DNA from 4 places in the Paenibacillus sp. USHLN196 genome. Region 1 is predicted to be linked to each of the others. Evidence: riboswitches for the same ligand, from Rfam matches in the RefSeq annotation. Region 1 holds a riboswitch; each other region holds the start of a gene.
The links. Region 1 has a riboswitch for thiamine pyrophosphate ahead of WFI24_RS03400 (ABC transporter ATP-binding protein). Riboswitches for the same ligand answer to the same signal wherever they lie in the genome.

Region 1 (3,416 bases):
TGATGCGGGTAATTCAATACGATATAATCCTGCACCGTTATCCGTTTCTTCAAGGCAATACATAAAGGGTCCGCGCTGAATGGCAACTTTACCAAACGTATCCCTGATGTAGTCATGGCCTCTCATGCGTAACACCTCCATGGGAAAACGTAACCTGATCTCATCTCCGGCTTGCCAGCATCGTTGCACTTTCATGTAACCGCATTCAATTATAGCGTCGTCTACATCTGCCTTTTCTCCGTTAATCCACAACTCCGGAGATACACACCAATCCGGTTTTCTTAATGCCATTGTGAATCCTGTCTCCTCCCCGGAAACAGACTCGATCCGGATAACCGCTTCTCCGTTGGAGGTATAGGTCGAGTTCATATTTACGGAAAAGTCCGTACCATTCAGCGTGAATGCTGCTTCGCCACCGATATACAATTGCACATACAGTGTGGATGCAGCCTCATCGGTGGTATACACATATTGATCCAATGAAGCCAGTAACCGTGCGATATTGGGTGGGCAGCAGGCGCAACCGAACCATCCCTGCCGACGTGTCCGCACATGTGCATAATTCGGATTCACCTTGAGCAGCTCCGGATCGGCTTCGAGCGGATTCACATAGAAGAAGCGTTGTCCATCCAGTGACATGCCGCTAATTACGGTATTGTACAGTGCTCGCTCCAATACGTCCGCATACTTGCTGTCCGGCTTGATCTGAAACATGCGTTTTGCCCAGAAAATCAATCCAATCGACGCACAGGTCTCCGCATAGGCAGTGTCTCCCGGCAGGTCATAATCCCCTGTGAATGCTTCCTCTTTGGCAGATGAACCGATGCTCCCCGTAATGTACATTCTCTTGTTGACCGTATTGCTCCATAATCGCTCACATGCTTCTTTCAGCGACTCATCTCCCGTCTCTGCCGCTACGTCTGCCACTGCAGCACACATATACACCAAGCGAACCGCATGGCCTTCCGCTGTATCCTGCGCTCGAATCGGAAGGTGAGACTGAGAGTAGCTATGACGGTGAACCATATCCAGCTCTCCAAAATGCACACTACGCCCACGCTTCTCCCATTCCTGCACAAAATAATGTGGACTGTTCCCCCGCTGCTCAAGAAAATAATGGCTCATATTCAGATAGGCCTCTTTCCCGGTGGTCTGATACAGCTTGAATAGGGCCAGTTCAATCTCCTGATGCCCATCATATCCAGGCAATTGTCCAGGTTCTGTACCGAATACCGTCCCAATATGATCGGCCAGACGAATGACCACATCCAGCAGATTACGCTTACCCGTTGCCTCATAATAAGCGACACCCGCTTCAATCATATGACCTGCACAGTACAGTTCGTGGCATTCCGCCAGATTCGTCCAGCGTGCTCCAGGTTCTTTTAGTGTGAAGTAGGTATTCAAGTAACCGTCAGCTTGTTGAGCCTGAGCAATGGTCTCGATGACCCTATCCACAATGCGTTCCAGCTCTGGATCTGGTTGGGCTGCAAGCAGGTATGACGCAGCTTCGATCCACTTGGCCACATCACTGTCCTGAAATACCATGCCATAATGCTCACCCTCTTCTTCACCCGCAGCAATGCGAAAATTATGAATGGCCCGGCTAGGTTCAGCCCCCTCGATGCGATCATTCAGTGCCTCCCATTGATAGGGGACAACCACGGTCCGTACCAGATCAACATAATGGGACCAGAACGGATCTTTTATTTTATTTCTCATCGGAACCTCTCCTTGTTCTATTCAATATCCTCATTTTACAAATCATTACAGGTCGATGAAATCATCATTTCCAACTGAAATTTGTATGATTACAACCTCACTCTCAGGTTCTGACTCCAAGTCCACCTCAAGAATTCCATCATGCTGCCTCTTTACAGTTCATGTTCAAGTGATATATGCTGAATACACAACTGCATATCTTGTACATTTGCACTAGGGGAGCCCTGCGGCTGAGACGAATATGACTATTCGGACCCTTTGAACCTGATCTGGATCATACCAGCGGAGGGAAGTGGAGCGGCCTTTTAGTAAGCGGAATTTTATCATGTATATGTGAAGATAAATTGCGGATCTAACTTACAGACCCACTCATTTCTCCGGAAATGGGTGGGTCTTTTTTGTTTCTTTTTGCGGAGTACAAGATGCCGTCGTTATTCCAGCAGTCTGACATCAAGGGGGTGAGGATCAGATGAACAACCATGTAACCATTCACAACGTAAGCTTCGCTTTTCCCGAAAAAAAGGATTCCCCCGTGCTCGCCAATGTGTCGCTTCAGGTTCAACAAGGAGAATTTGTCTCGCTCATCGGCTCCAGCGGATCAGGCAAAAGCACGCTCTTCAAGCTGCTCGCAGGCTTGCTTGAACCTACCGTCGGCACCATCGACATTGCCGATGTACCGCAAGGACAAAGGCTCGGACGAGTCGCTTATATGCCGCAGAAAGATCTGCTGTTATCCTGGCGTACCGTCATGGAGAACTGCATGCTGCCTGCCGAGCTGGCACCAGGCCGACAGGACAAGGACAAGCTGCGGGCCGACATCATGGTTGGATTAGCAAGATTCGGCCTGTCAGGTTATGAACATTCCTATCCGGATGAGTTATCCGGAGGCATGCGGCAGCGGGTCGCACTGCTTCGTACTTTGCTTACAGGCGGACAGCTCATGTTGCTGGATGAGCCCTTCGGTGCGCTCGACGCCTTAACCAAACGCGAAATGCATCGCTGGTTGTTGGAGCTGTGGGAGGGCTTTGGCCAAACCTTCTTATTTATTACACATGACATTGAAGAAGCCCTGCTGTTAAGTGACCGCATCATTCTGTTAACTCCAGGGGGTCAAAGTCAGCAACTGTTGGAAATGACGGTTCCTTTGCCACGTCCAAGGCATTCGGACCTGATCTACGAACCGGCTCTCGTGCAGATGAGGCAACAACTGGAGGAACAATTGCATGCAAAATGATAGAGCTGAGGTTAGCGTCTGGACGTGGTGTTCGAAGTGGCTTTCCCAATATGGTTTGTTTATTATGCTCATGCTCTTATTACTGGCGATCTGGGAAATGATTGTACGTATGGGATGGGTGCCTTCCTTCATCATTCCCGCACCCACAGCCATCGCAGGCTCACTGGTTGAGCATCGTCGTCTGCTGCTGACCCTACATCTGCCTGCTACCTTTATGGAGGTTGCTGTTGGTTTTGGCTTGTCCATAGTGAGCGGAATTATGCTGGCGACAGGCATGCATATGAACCGATCGATTAAAAAGGCCTTATATCCCTTCATCGTGATTAGTCAGACCATACCGCTGATTGCCTTGTCCCCCGTATTCATCCTGTGGTTCGGCTACACGCTGTGGAGTAAAGTCGCCGTGGTGTTCCTGATCGCATTCTTCCCCATTGTGGTCAGTACCTACGATGGACTCCGC
Region 2 (3,416 bases), on a different contig from region 1:
CTGGATTGGATTGTGAATGAAAGCGACGTGGTCGGAACGAAGAGCCCCTTGAGCCCATTCCTTCGGCAACACTTTAACAAAAGGATCGCTCTCAGCCTGAGCTTTTTTATATAACTCAGCCAGCTGAGCCAGCTCTTGTAACCCCTTTGTATGATGCTGACGTTTGGCATGTTTTTCTGGTTTGGTGAATGGATGTTCCCATAACCGATCTATATATTTTTTCATTTCAACAACCGTGCTGTTTTTATTATGGTTTGGATTGTAAACAAGGACATCCCGATCGAATACATAGTCTTTTTTGGGTTGCAATGCCATGTATCTATCACCAATATTTTGGCCGCCAATGATGCCATATGTGTTGTCGACAAGAAAGATCTTGTCATGCAGACGGTTATGCCATGTCCATGGCATAACTATGTTGAGTGGTTCATAATACCTTAACTCCACATTGGGGTGAGCTGCAATGGCATCTGGAATATCACGCAATTCTCCGCGCATGTTGTGAAAAATCCCGTCTAAAATGATTCGAACATGAACACCCCGATCAGCCGCATCGAATAAAGCAGCAAAAAAGAGTTGAGATGTTTTTCCTTTTTGGATGGAGTAATAAGCCAGGTCGATGCTTGTTTTCGCCTCTCGAATGGTCTGGATTCTCACCTGACCGGATTGAAAGCCGTCCTCCAAGAGCAGTACGCGATCTGTCGTACTTCCTGCTGTTAACAATTTTTGCATATCCGTATTTTCAATAGTAGATGGAGACGGAACTAAAAATAAAAGGTAAGCTGTGAAAAAAACGTAGACACAATAGGACAGAATAATTGCGAATATGGTTTTAAGGATCATTCAGTACGCCCCCATTTTTATGTAAAAAGTAATTATTTGTATAGCAGTACTATCTCCTTTTGTATCTAAATTATGTTGTTTAAATGAAGCTAGCGTCTCCGGGCAAGGTCAAACGATCAAAAGCTGATCGCTGAAATAGGGAAAGTAGCCCTGATGCGACGAGATATCAAACATCGGATTTGATCCAAGTATTTGTGGGGAGCCTTCCAGATCTTCAGCACTTAGGCTATGGCCCACTATCCGATGCTTTTGCACTCAGCCAGATTGCCTTATATGATTCGCCACGATAATTATTGAAAATAACACATCTAAACAGGCTGATATACATATGTATAACGACCTGTTTGATAAGTTCATACGTGTCCCCATCCAGTTCCTGACTGGACACGTTCCACCCGCTGGCCTATAATTACACCTAGTAATGCCCGTAACTTCATAGTTTCCCAGGGGAGTCGGAATTGGCCGGCTGAGAGTGTATCCCACCAAGATACTAACCCTTAGACCTGATCTGGATCATGCCAGCGTAGGAATCGGAGTATATCGAAATGGCACAGCCCTATGGCTGAACGCCACCTCTCTAACGCCTGCACGCGTCCCGGAATACGGGGCGCTTTTTTAATGTTCTTTTATATAGCCAGAGAGCTAAAAAAGTGACGTTATCCAGATCTCAACTGGTATAAATCTGTCGATTTATGCAAGATGATTGGATATGAAGCCAAGGAGTACCCCGTGCCAATCGGCCGGACATACCGAAGGAGAGAACCACAAATGAAATGGCGTAAAACGATGGGATTGTTGCTCTTGTGCGTGCTTATGGTGACTGTAGCCGCATGTGGTGGCAAAGAAGCTGCCCCAGCTGGGCAGAACGGCAACACAAATACGGAAAGCAGCAACGAAGGTGACACTGCCGCCCTCAAAGATATTAAAGTGGTGCTCGATTGGACACCAAATACGAATCATACCGGCCTGTATGCGGCTGTAGATCAAGGTTTTTACAAGGCCGAAGGCTTGAACGTGGAGATTGTACAACCAGGTGCCGGTGGCGCAGATACAATGGTTGCCTCCAATGAAGTGCCTTTTGGCGTAAGTTATCAGGAGAGTGTAACTCAAGCCCGCACACAGGGTGTTCCATTGGTCTCCATCGCAGCAGTTATTCAGCATAATACATCCGGGTTCGCTGCTCCGGCGGATCGGAATATCAAATCACCGAAAGATTTTGAAGGTAAAACCTATGGCGGTTGGGGTTCCCCTGTGGAAGAAGCCGTGATGCAATCCATTATGGAAGGCGACGGAGCCGATGTATCGAAAGTGAAAAACATTAACATGGGTGACGCTGACTTTTTCACCGCAGTAAAACGGGATATTGATTTTGCGTGGATTTTCTACGCCTGGACGGGTATTGAAGCCGAACTGCGCGGGGAACCGATCAACATGTTATATGTGAAGGATTATTCAGAAGCATTAGATTACTACACGCCTGTCCTCGTAACCAACGAGCAAACGATCCAAAACGACCCTGAGTTGGTGAAAGCATTCCTGAAAGCCACCTCAGAAGGGTATCAATATGCGATTGATCATCCCGAAGACGCAGCCAACATTCTGATCAAGGCCGTACCGGATCTGGATAAAGACCTCGTACTGGCAAGCCAGAAATGGCTTAGTCCAAAGTACACAGATGACGCCCCACGCTGGGGAGAACAAAAACAGGAAGTGTGGCAGAATTACACCGACTGGATGTTTAGCAAAAAACTGCTGGATGAACAGATCGATGTGAGCAAGGCATATACAAACGAGTTTTTACCCCAATAAAAATTGCTTAAGTTTAACTTTTTTACACAAGAACGAAGAGTGCAGAACCCATCTGAAGAAACAAAGTGTTCGCCTTTATCTCCGGATTTCCCCATTGAAAATGGATTCAAGAAATCTGGGGATAACAGCGATCGGAAGAGGGTACTGCAATCGGAGTGATAAGTGTAAACCTGGTTCAATTCATGCAATTTATCACGAAAGGAGCCGTGATCTATCATGGCAAGCACACTGCTTAGCATTCAAGTTATTCCCAAAACGCCAAATGGCGAGAACTCTTATCCTTACGTAGATCGCGCCATTGAAGTTATTCAGCAATCCGGCCTGAAATATCAGGTGAACGCACTCGACACAACGATGGAAGGTGAATTGGAGGAACTGCTGGAGGTTGTCCGTAAAATGCACGAGGTACTTGTGGAGGCTGGCAGTCCAAGCATCATCTCCCAGATCAAAATCGCCCATAGCCCTACTGGCTTCAGCATGGATACCCTGACGGAGAAGTATCGCTAATGCATGCCTATTTCAAAAGTGTATGGCCGCCCATTGTGGCGGTTATTCTCTTTATAGCGATATGGCAGGGAGCCGTCTCCCTCTTCCATATTGAGAAATGGATGCTGCCTGCACCGTCCGACATCGCCCGCGAAGCGGCAACTCAGGCCGAACGGCTTGGCATGCACGCTTCCGCAACTATTCAGTTAACGCTGATTGGATTCGCGGCTGGCACAGCGGTCGGATTACTGATTGCGATGATGCTGCATTTGGTCCCT
Region 3 (3,416 bases), on a different contig from region 1:
GGAGATCGCACGTTATTTAAAAATGTATCGTTTCGCTTACTCGCCGGAGAGCGCGTAGGACTTGTTGGTGCCAATGGCGTGGGTAAATCCACACTAATGAACATCCTTACAGGTAAATTGCTTAAAGACAGTGGAAAAGTGGAATGGACACCTAAGGTCCGTTATGGATATTTGGATCAGCACACGAAGCTTACGCCAGGCAAAACCATTCGTGACGTGCTTAAGGATGCATTTCTTCCGTTACTTGAATTGGAAAAAGAAATGATGAATATTACGGACCAGATGGCAGATGCAGACCCAGATAAGCTGGAGCAGTTGCTCGAAGAGATGGGCGATATTCAGGAACAATTGGAGCAGGGCGACTTCTATCTGATTGACGTAAAAGTGGAAGAGATGGCCAATGGTCTTGGTTTGTCCGCGATTGGTCTTGATCGGGATGTTGCTGCTCTAAGTGGTGGACAACGTACCAAGGTGCTTCTTGCCAAGCTTCTGCTTGAGAAACCTACAGCTCTTTTGCTGGATGAGCCGACCAACTATCTCGACGTAGAGCATATTGAATGGCTGTCACGATACCTGAAGGACTACCCGCACGCTTTTCTTCTAATCTCCCATGATACGGAATTCATGAATGAAGTCGTGAATGTCATTTATCATTTGGAATTTGCCAAATTAACGCGATATGCAGCGAACTATAACAAGTTCCTGGAGATGGCGGATATGAATAAAGCCCAACATATTGATGCGTACGAGAAGCAGCAAGAATACATCAAGAAGCAGGAAGATTTCATTCAGCGGAACAAAGCACGTGCTTCCACCTCAGGTCGAGCGAAGAGCCGGGAGAAGCAGCTGGATAGGATTGAGCGTATTGATCGTCCAGATGAAGCGGCTAAACCAACGTTCAAATTCAAGGATGCCCGAGCGAGCAGCAAAACGGTCTTTGAGGGTATCGATTTTGAAATCGGGTATACGTATCCTTTGCTGCCTAAAATGACGATGACGATTGAACGTGGCGAAAAAATTGCCATCGTAGGCTGTAATGGTGTGGGTAAATCGACACTGCTGAAAACCATTCTGGGCAAGATATCTCCACTCAGTGGAAAGACCTTTTTGGGAGATTATCTTGAAACAGCCTATTTTGAGCAGGAAGTTCGTGCTGGGAATATCACACCAATTGAGGATGTCTGGAATGAGTTCTCACATTTAACACAGAATGAAGTCCGGGGGCATCTCGCTCGCTGTGGATTAAAAAATGAGCATATTACCCGTCCGCTTAACATGCTGAGTGGTGGAGAACAAGCCAAGGTTCGTTTGTGCAAGCTCTTGATGCGTGAGAGCAACTGGATTCTGTTCGATGAGCCGACGAACCATCTGGATGTCACAGCAAAAGCCGAGTTGCAGCGTGCCTTGCAAGAATTCAAGGGAACAGTGTTGTTGGTATCTCATGAACCTGATTTCTATGAGGGTTGGGTTACCAAAACATGGAATGTCGAAGAATGGTCTGAGAAGAACTAGACGATTCAGGGAACGTTTAATAGAATTGAACGGTGACAAAAAAAACCGTCTATGGTAACATAAACTACAACTTCATATGAACACTAGGGGGGCCGCACGATGCGGCTGAGATGGAAGAATGCGATTCCGGACCCTTTGCACCTGATCTGGATCATACCAGCGTAGGGAAGTGGCGCGCGCGTTCAGTAAATGACCTGAGCAAACGGAAATTCGAAGGAATTTCAACTGTCTGCTTAGCGAATTGAAACATGCAGTTCCTTGTATAAGTTATGGGTATAAGTTCCATAGCTGTTTTGTACGAAATGAACTGTATGCATCAGTCAGTCATCTGCTCCGATCATTAATACGCAGCCACTCCCCTACGGGAGTGGCTTTTTTGTATTTTCATAGCATTCACGCATGGAAGGAGATGAACAGTACGGTAATTTCTCATGAACATGTACACGGATCATTTGAACTGCATGTTGTATCTACGGGGGCTGGGGATCAAGCCTCTTTTGTGAAAGCAGCAAAGGACGTCTGGCCGTGGGTGGACTATATTCACATACGAGAGAAACAACTCACATGGCAAGAAAAAATCGGTTGGGCTGAAAGTTTGCGAAGTGTGGGAATCCCGTCTTGTCGTATCGTTATCAATGGATCAGAACTGTCCTCACAGAATGAAGGCTATGGCGGTGTGCATTGGGGGCAAGAGGCTATGCCTAAGTATAACACTGCTGTCATAAGCAATATGCAGCGACTTCGTCTGGGTGTATCTGTTCATTCAATCGATGAGGCAAAAATCGCTGAAGAACGGGGAGCCGATTACCTTTTCTTCGGGCATGTCTATGCAACCAATAGTAAGCCTGACCTTGACCCAAGAGGATTGCATGCTCTTGCTGAAGTGTGCTCTGGTGTCTCCGTTCCTGTCATTGCGATTGGGGGCATTGAACCGGCGAATATTCGCGCGATCCGCTCAACGGGAGCACAAGGAGTTGCCGTGATCTCGTACTTATGGGGGAACGATTCACCGGATCGAGCTGCTGCATCATTAAGACAGGCTATCGTTAATACAGAAAGTCTGCGGCGCTGAATCAAGGAGATGAGATGATGAAAGAGAACATAACGGGTCAGAACAGAAATCAGTTCAGTCATCAACTGAAGTCCGAACCGGAATCAACAAGTAAAAGTATTACGTATAGATCGGATAAGATTCATGCCGAAACCATTATTGTAGGTGGAGGCGTCATAGGTTGTGCCATTGCATATGAGCTTGCCTCTCGTGGACAAGATGTACTGTTGGTAGAGCGTTCAGCAATCGCGGGAGGAACTTCGTGCGCCGCGGCTGGAATGCTGGCAGCAGACAGTGAAGATTTTGCTCATCCTTTGATGGCTAAGCTTGCCAGGCAGAGCAGGCAGTTACTTCATGAGCAACAGGTGCTAATGGCTACCCTTAGTGGGTTAGAGGTTGGTCTGCAGCGCCAAGGATTTCTGACCCCTTTTCGTTCATACAGTGAAGTGAGCAGCTATAAGAACAATCGAAATTCAGCTCTGCCTGCTGATGAGGTATGGTGGGATCGTTACACTGTGCAACAGGAGGCATCATGGCTTAACAGAGAGACGTATGGAGCCTACTACAGGCCTTGCGAGAGTGAGATTCTTCCTGTCCATCTAACAAAGGCATACGCCGCATCAGCTCAAGCAATGGGAGCGCTGGTGATGGAAGGGATACAGGATATACGCGTGCGAGCAAACGAACATGGTGTACAGGGGATCACCACATCGATCGGTGAGATGACATGCAAACATGTCATTATAGCGGCTGGATTACAGAGTGAAGAATTGATGAGACATGTAAATCTGAGCTTGCCTGTTTGGTCGGTAAAAGGAGAAATAGCCGCCGTTCAGTTCTCAGCTGAACATGC
Region 4 (3,416 bases), on a different contig from region 1:
AATACCCATGCGATATAACCATGCAGTGCAATAAAACAAAACAGCAGGAAAAATACAACGGAGAGCAGCAACGCTACGATAATATGTTTGAATCGAATCAGCCTCGGTGATAACGAAGAGGGCAGATCGGATACTTTTGTTTGCAGCGGGGCTTCGCTCTGGGATGTTGGATACATGAATGCCCCTCCTTTGAAGTTCAGTTGAAGATAACAACGACATGAAAAGAGAATTACGTCTATTTCAGAACCTGCTTCAGAGCGATATCTTAAAGTAATATATCTTTATCGTATGTTCCAATATAGTCAAAGTCAATTGATTGAGGGCATTTGTTACGCAATTGTTATATAGTTCTTAAGATATATGGGTAACATTCCCTTAGCGAGTAAATTACAGGGGATTTAGTCTTATAAAAAGGAAAAATTTATAACTTGGCCTATTCAGATCTTGACTCTTTTTGGTTTACAGATGAGACCGTTTCTCATATAATTTATGTAACCAAGTTTCATGTGATGAAACATGAGGAGGGCATCATGCCATGGAAGATCGTAAGTTAACCGTCCGGGCTGTAGAACGGGCGCTGGATATATTATTATGTTTTACCACGCGCAGTGATCTGGGACTCACCGAAATTGCCAGTCAGATTGGTTTGCACAAAAGTACAGTGCATCGCCTGATGGCTACGCTGGAGGATCGAGGCTTTGTCATCCGGGATGCGGCAACGGAGAAGTACCGACTTGGCATACGAATCTGGGAGCTATCAGCCCATATGTCACGCAGTGATGATCCGGCGATTTTGCTGCTGCCTGCAATGGAGCGGCTGAGAGACCGGTTGGGAGAGACCGTAAGTCTGTACCTGCGTGATGGCAGTGAACGGATTCGGATTCAGGCTGTACAAAGTGATCAGGCCATTCGCCGTGTTGCCCCCGTCGGCGTTAGACTCCCGCTATCTGTCGGGGCTTCCAGCAAAGTCTTGATGGCGTTTGCGACGGACGAGGACCGTGAAGAACTGATGAATGGGCCTGAATGGCCGGTATTTATCGATCCAGCGGTGTATTTGGCGCAGATGGGAGACATCCGGGATAACGGATATGCGACGAGTTACGAGGAACGTGAGCCGGGAGCTGCGGCGGTATCGGTGCCGATTATGGATCGTAGAGGCAATATTGCAGCTGCGCTCTCGGTCTCAGGTCCTGTCAGCCGACTTTCGCAGGAGACTTTGCACGAATACGCACCTGTGCTAAAGGAAGCGGCTACGCAGATGGGGCTCATGTTATCCTGATGTTGATGTAAGGTCTGTCACCAATCAAGTTAGTAATCTGGAATATAAAGGTTGTTTTTATGTTCCGGTTGCGCTACTCTGTAATGGACGGCCCAACGGGGCCAGCTTCATTGAATATGAACAGCGGCTTGTGTAAGCCGCAACTTGTTAACGTTACTGGGGGAGTCCGAACTGTCCGGACTGAGACGGAATCGCATGAGATTCCGGACCCTTTGCACCTGATCTGGATCATACCAGCGTAGGGAAGTAATCGGCGATATGACCACAGCCACCACATGATGTGAACCTTGCAGTGCTCCGTTAAGGAGCTGATTGAAGGTGCATTATTGGTGATGGACATCAAAGTCGGTTCCTTCGGGGACCGGCTTTTTTATATACAGGGAACAGGCGATAGCGCGAACTCCATGGGCCTCTTTTTCAATAACCTGCGAAAGTGGGCTTGGATAAGGAGAGAAAATTGCGTAGATCCATGATCTGCGGCAGTCTTCGGTCTGTTTTGAACTGTACATGATGATGTCTCCTCTGGTCTGGCGTAGGATCGCTCTTTCTTCTCTGCATTGCGCATGATTTGGGACAGGTACGTAAGCGAGCTATGCCAACCCAAAACCAAGCGAACGAACAATGAGGAGGAGACAAGCGACATGAGTACAGGAAATCAAACGGGACAACAAGCAATGGAACAGGAACATACGGGTCAGCAGGTGGAAAAGAAAACAGAGGCGGCCGGACGGGTTCAACCCTTTCCGGGCAGCCGCAAAGTCTACATTCAGGGCTCACGGCCGGACATTGCTGTTCCTGAACGTGAAATAGCCCTTCATGACACGAATACTCCCCAAGGGGTGGAGCATAACGAACCGCTGCGTGTCTACGATACGAGCGGCCCCATGACTGATCCCGGATTTCATGCCGATATCCGTGCAGGTCTACCAGCCCTGCGTACCCGCTGGATCACAGAGCGTGGCGATGTCGAGGCTTACCAAGGCCGTACAGTAAAACCCGAGGATAACGGACTAAAGCCCGGAGGGAAGAGAGCTGGAGCCGAAGAGTACCCTGGATTGCGTGGTAAACCGCTGCGAGCACAGTCCGGACGCTGTGTGACTCAGATGCATTATGCGAGGCAGGGAGTCATTACGGCAGAGATGGAGTTTGCCGCCATTCGTGAAGGCGTGGAGCCGGAATTCGTGCGCCAGGAGCTGGCGAGTGGAAGAGCCATCCTGCCGTCTAACATCAATCACCCGGAGAGTGAGCCGATGTTGATCGGTCGTCATTTTCATGTGAAGATCAATGCCAACATTGGCAACTCTGCTGTATCTTCTTCCATCGAGGAAGAGGTCGAGAAGATGACCTGGGCGGTACGCTGGGGATCGGATACCGTAATGGATCTGTCCACAGGCAAAGACATTCATACCACCCGGGAATGGATTATCCGCAATTCACCTGTGCCAATCGGTACAGTGCCGCTGTATCAGGCGTTGGAGAAGGTGAATGGCGAAGCGGAAGCGCTGACCTGGGAGTTATACCGTGACACGCTAATTGAGCAGGCAGAGCAGGGCGTGGACTACTTTACGATTCATGCAGGTGTACTGCTGCGTTATATCCCGATGACGGCCAAGCGGATGACAGGCATCGTGTCTCGTGGTGGGTCCATTATGGCAGCATGGTGCCTTGCGCATCATCAGGAGAATTTTTTGTACACCCATTTTGAAGAAATCTGCGAGATTATGAAAAGGTATGATGTTGCGTTCTCGCTGGGAGATGGACTTCGTCCAGGCAGTATCTACGATGCCAACGATGAAGCTCAGATGGCGGAACTCGCGACGCTTGGAGAACTGACACAGATCGCGTGGAAGCACGACGTGCAGGTGATGATTGAAGGCCCGGGTCACGTGCCGATGCACAAGATCAAGGAGAATGTGGACTTGCAGATGGAGATCTGTCAGGAAGCACCGTTCTATACGCTGGGGCCGCTGACGACCGATATTGCCCCGGGATACGATCACATTACGTCTGCCATTGGGGCGGCCATGATTGGCTGGTTCGGCACATCCATGCTCTGTTACGTTACGCCAAAAGAACATCTGGGCTTGCCTAATAAGGATGATGTACGAGAAGGGGTTATTGCCTACAAGATTGCAGC

Region 2: linked by a shared signal. The riboswitch ahead of WFI24_RS21435 (ABC transporter substrate-binding protein) and the one ahead of WFI24_RS03400 (ABC transporter ATP-binding protein) in region 1 are both predicted to bind thiamine pyrophosphate.
Region 3: linked by a shared signal. The riboswitch ahead of WFI24_RS03055 (thiamine phosphate synthase) and the one ahead of WFI24_RS03400 (ABC transporter ATP-binding protein) in region 1 are both predicted to bind thiamine pyrophosphate.
Region 4: linked by a shared signal. The riboswitch ahead of thiC (phosphomethylpyrimidine synthase ThiC) and the one ahead of WFI24_RS03400 (ABC transporter ATP-binding protein) in region 1 are both predicted to bind thiamine pyrophosphate.

What each region holds. Positions count from the first base shown of each region.
Region 1 covers NZ_JBBCYH010000002.1:8,593-12,008, reverse strand. Annotated here, with positions in the region: gene WFI24_RS03405 (glycoside hydrolase family 127 protein) at 1-1,722, opposite strand, end outside; TPP riboswitch at 1,928-2,030, shown strand; gene WFI24_RS03400 (ABC transporter ATP-binding protein) at 2,192-2,956, shown strand; gene WFI24_RS03395 (ABC transporter permease) at 2,946-3,416, shown strand, end outside.
Region 2 covers NZ_JBBCYH010000009.1:110,583-113,998, reverse strand. Annotated here, with positions in the region: gene WFI24_RS21440 (phospholipase D-like domain-containing protein) at 1-843, opposite strand, end outside; TPP riboswitch at 1,279-1,391, shown strand; gene WFI24_RS21435 (ABC transporter substrate-binding protein) at 1,612-2,652, shown strand; gene WFI24_RS21430 (thiamine-binding protein) at 2,869-3,159, shown strand; gene WFI24_RS21425 (ABC transporter permease) at 3,159-3,416, shown strand, end outside.
Region 3 covers NZ_JBBCYH010000001.1:708,012-711,427, reverse strand. Annotated here, with positions in the region: gene WFI24_RS03060 (ABC-F family ATP-binding cassette domain-containing protein) at 1-1,512, shown strand, start outside; TPP riboswitch at 1,588-1,697, shown strand; gene WFI24_RS03055 (thiamine phosphate synthase) at 1,889-2,584, shown strand; gene thiO (glycine oxidase ThiO) at 2,599-3,416, shown strand, end outside.
Region 4 covers NZ_JBBCYH010000018.1:58,973-62,388, reverse strand. Annotated here, with positions in the region: gene WFI24_RS29760 (alpha/beta hydrolase) at 1-176, opposite strand, end outside; gene WFI24_RS29755 (IclR family transcriptional regulator) at 536-1,279, shown strand; TPP riboswitch at 1,428-1,541, shown strand; gene WFI24_RS29750 (hypothetical protein) at 1,603-1,788, opposite strand; gene thiC (phosphomethylpyrimidine synthase ThiC) at 1,954-3,416, shown strand, end outside.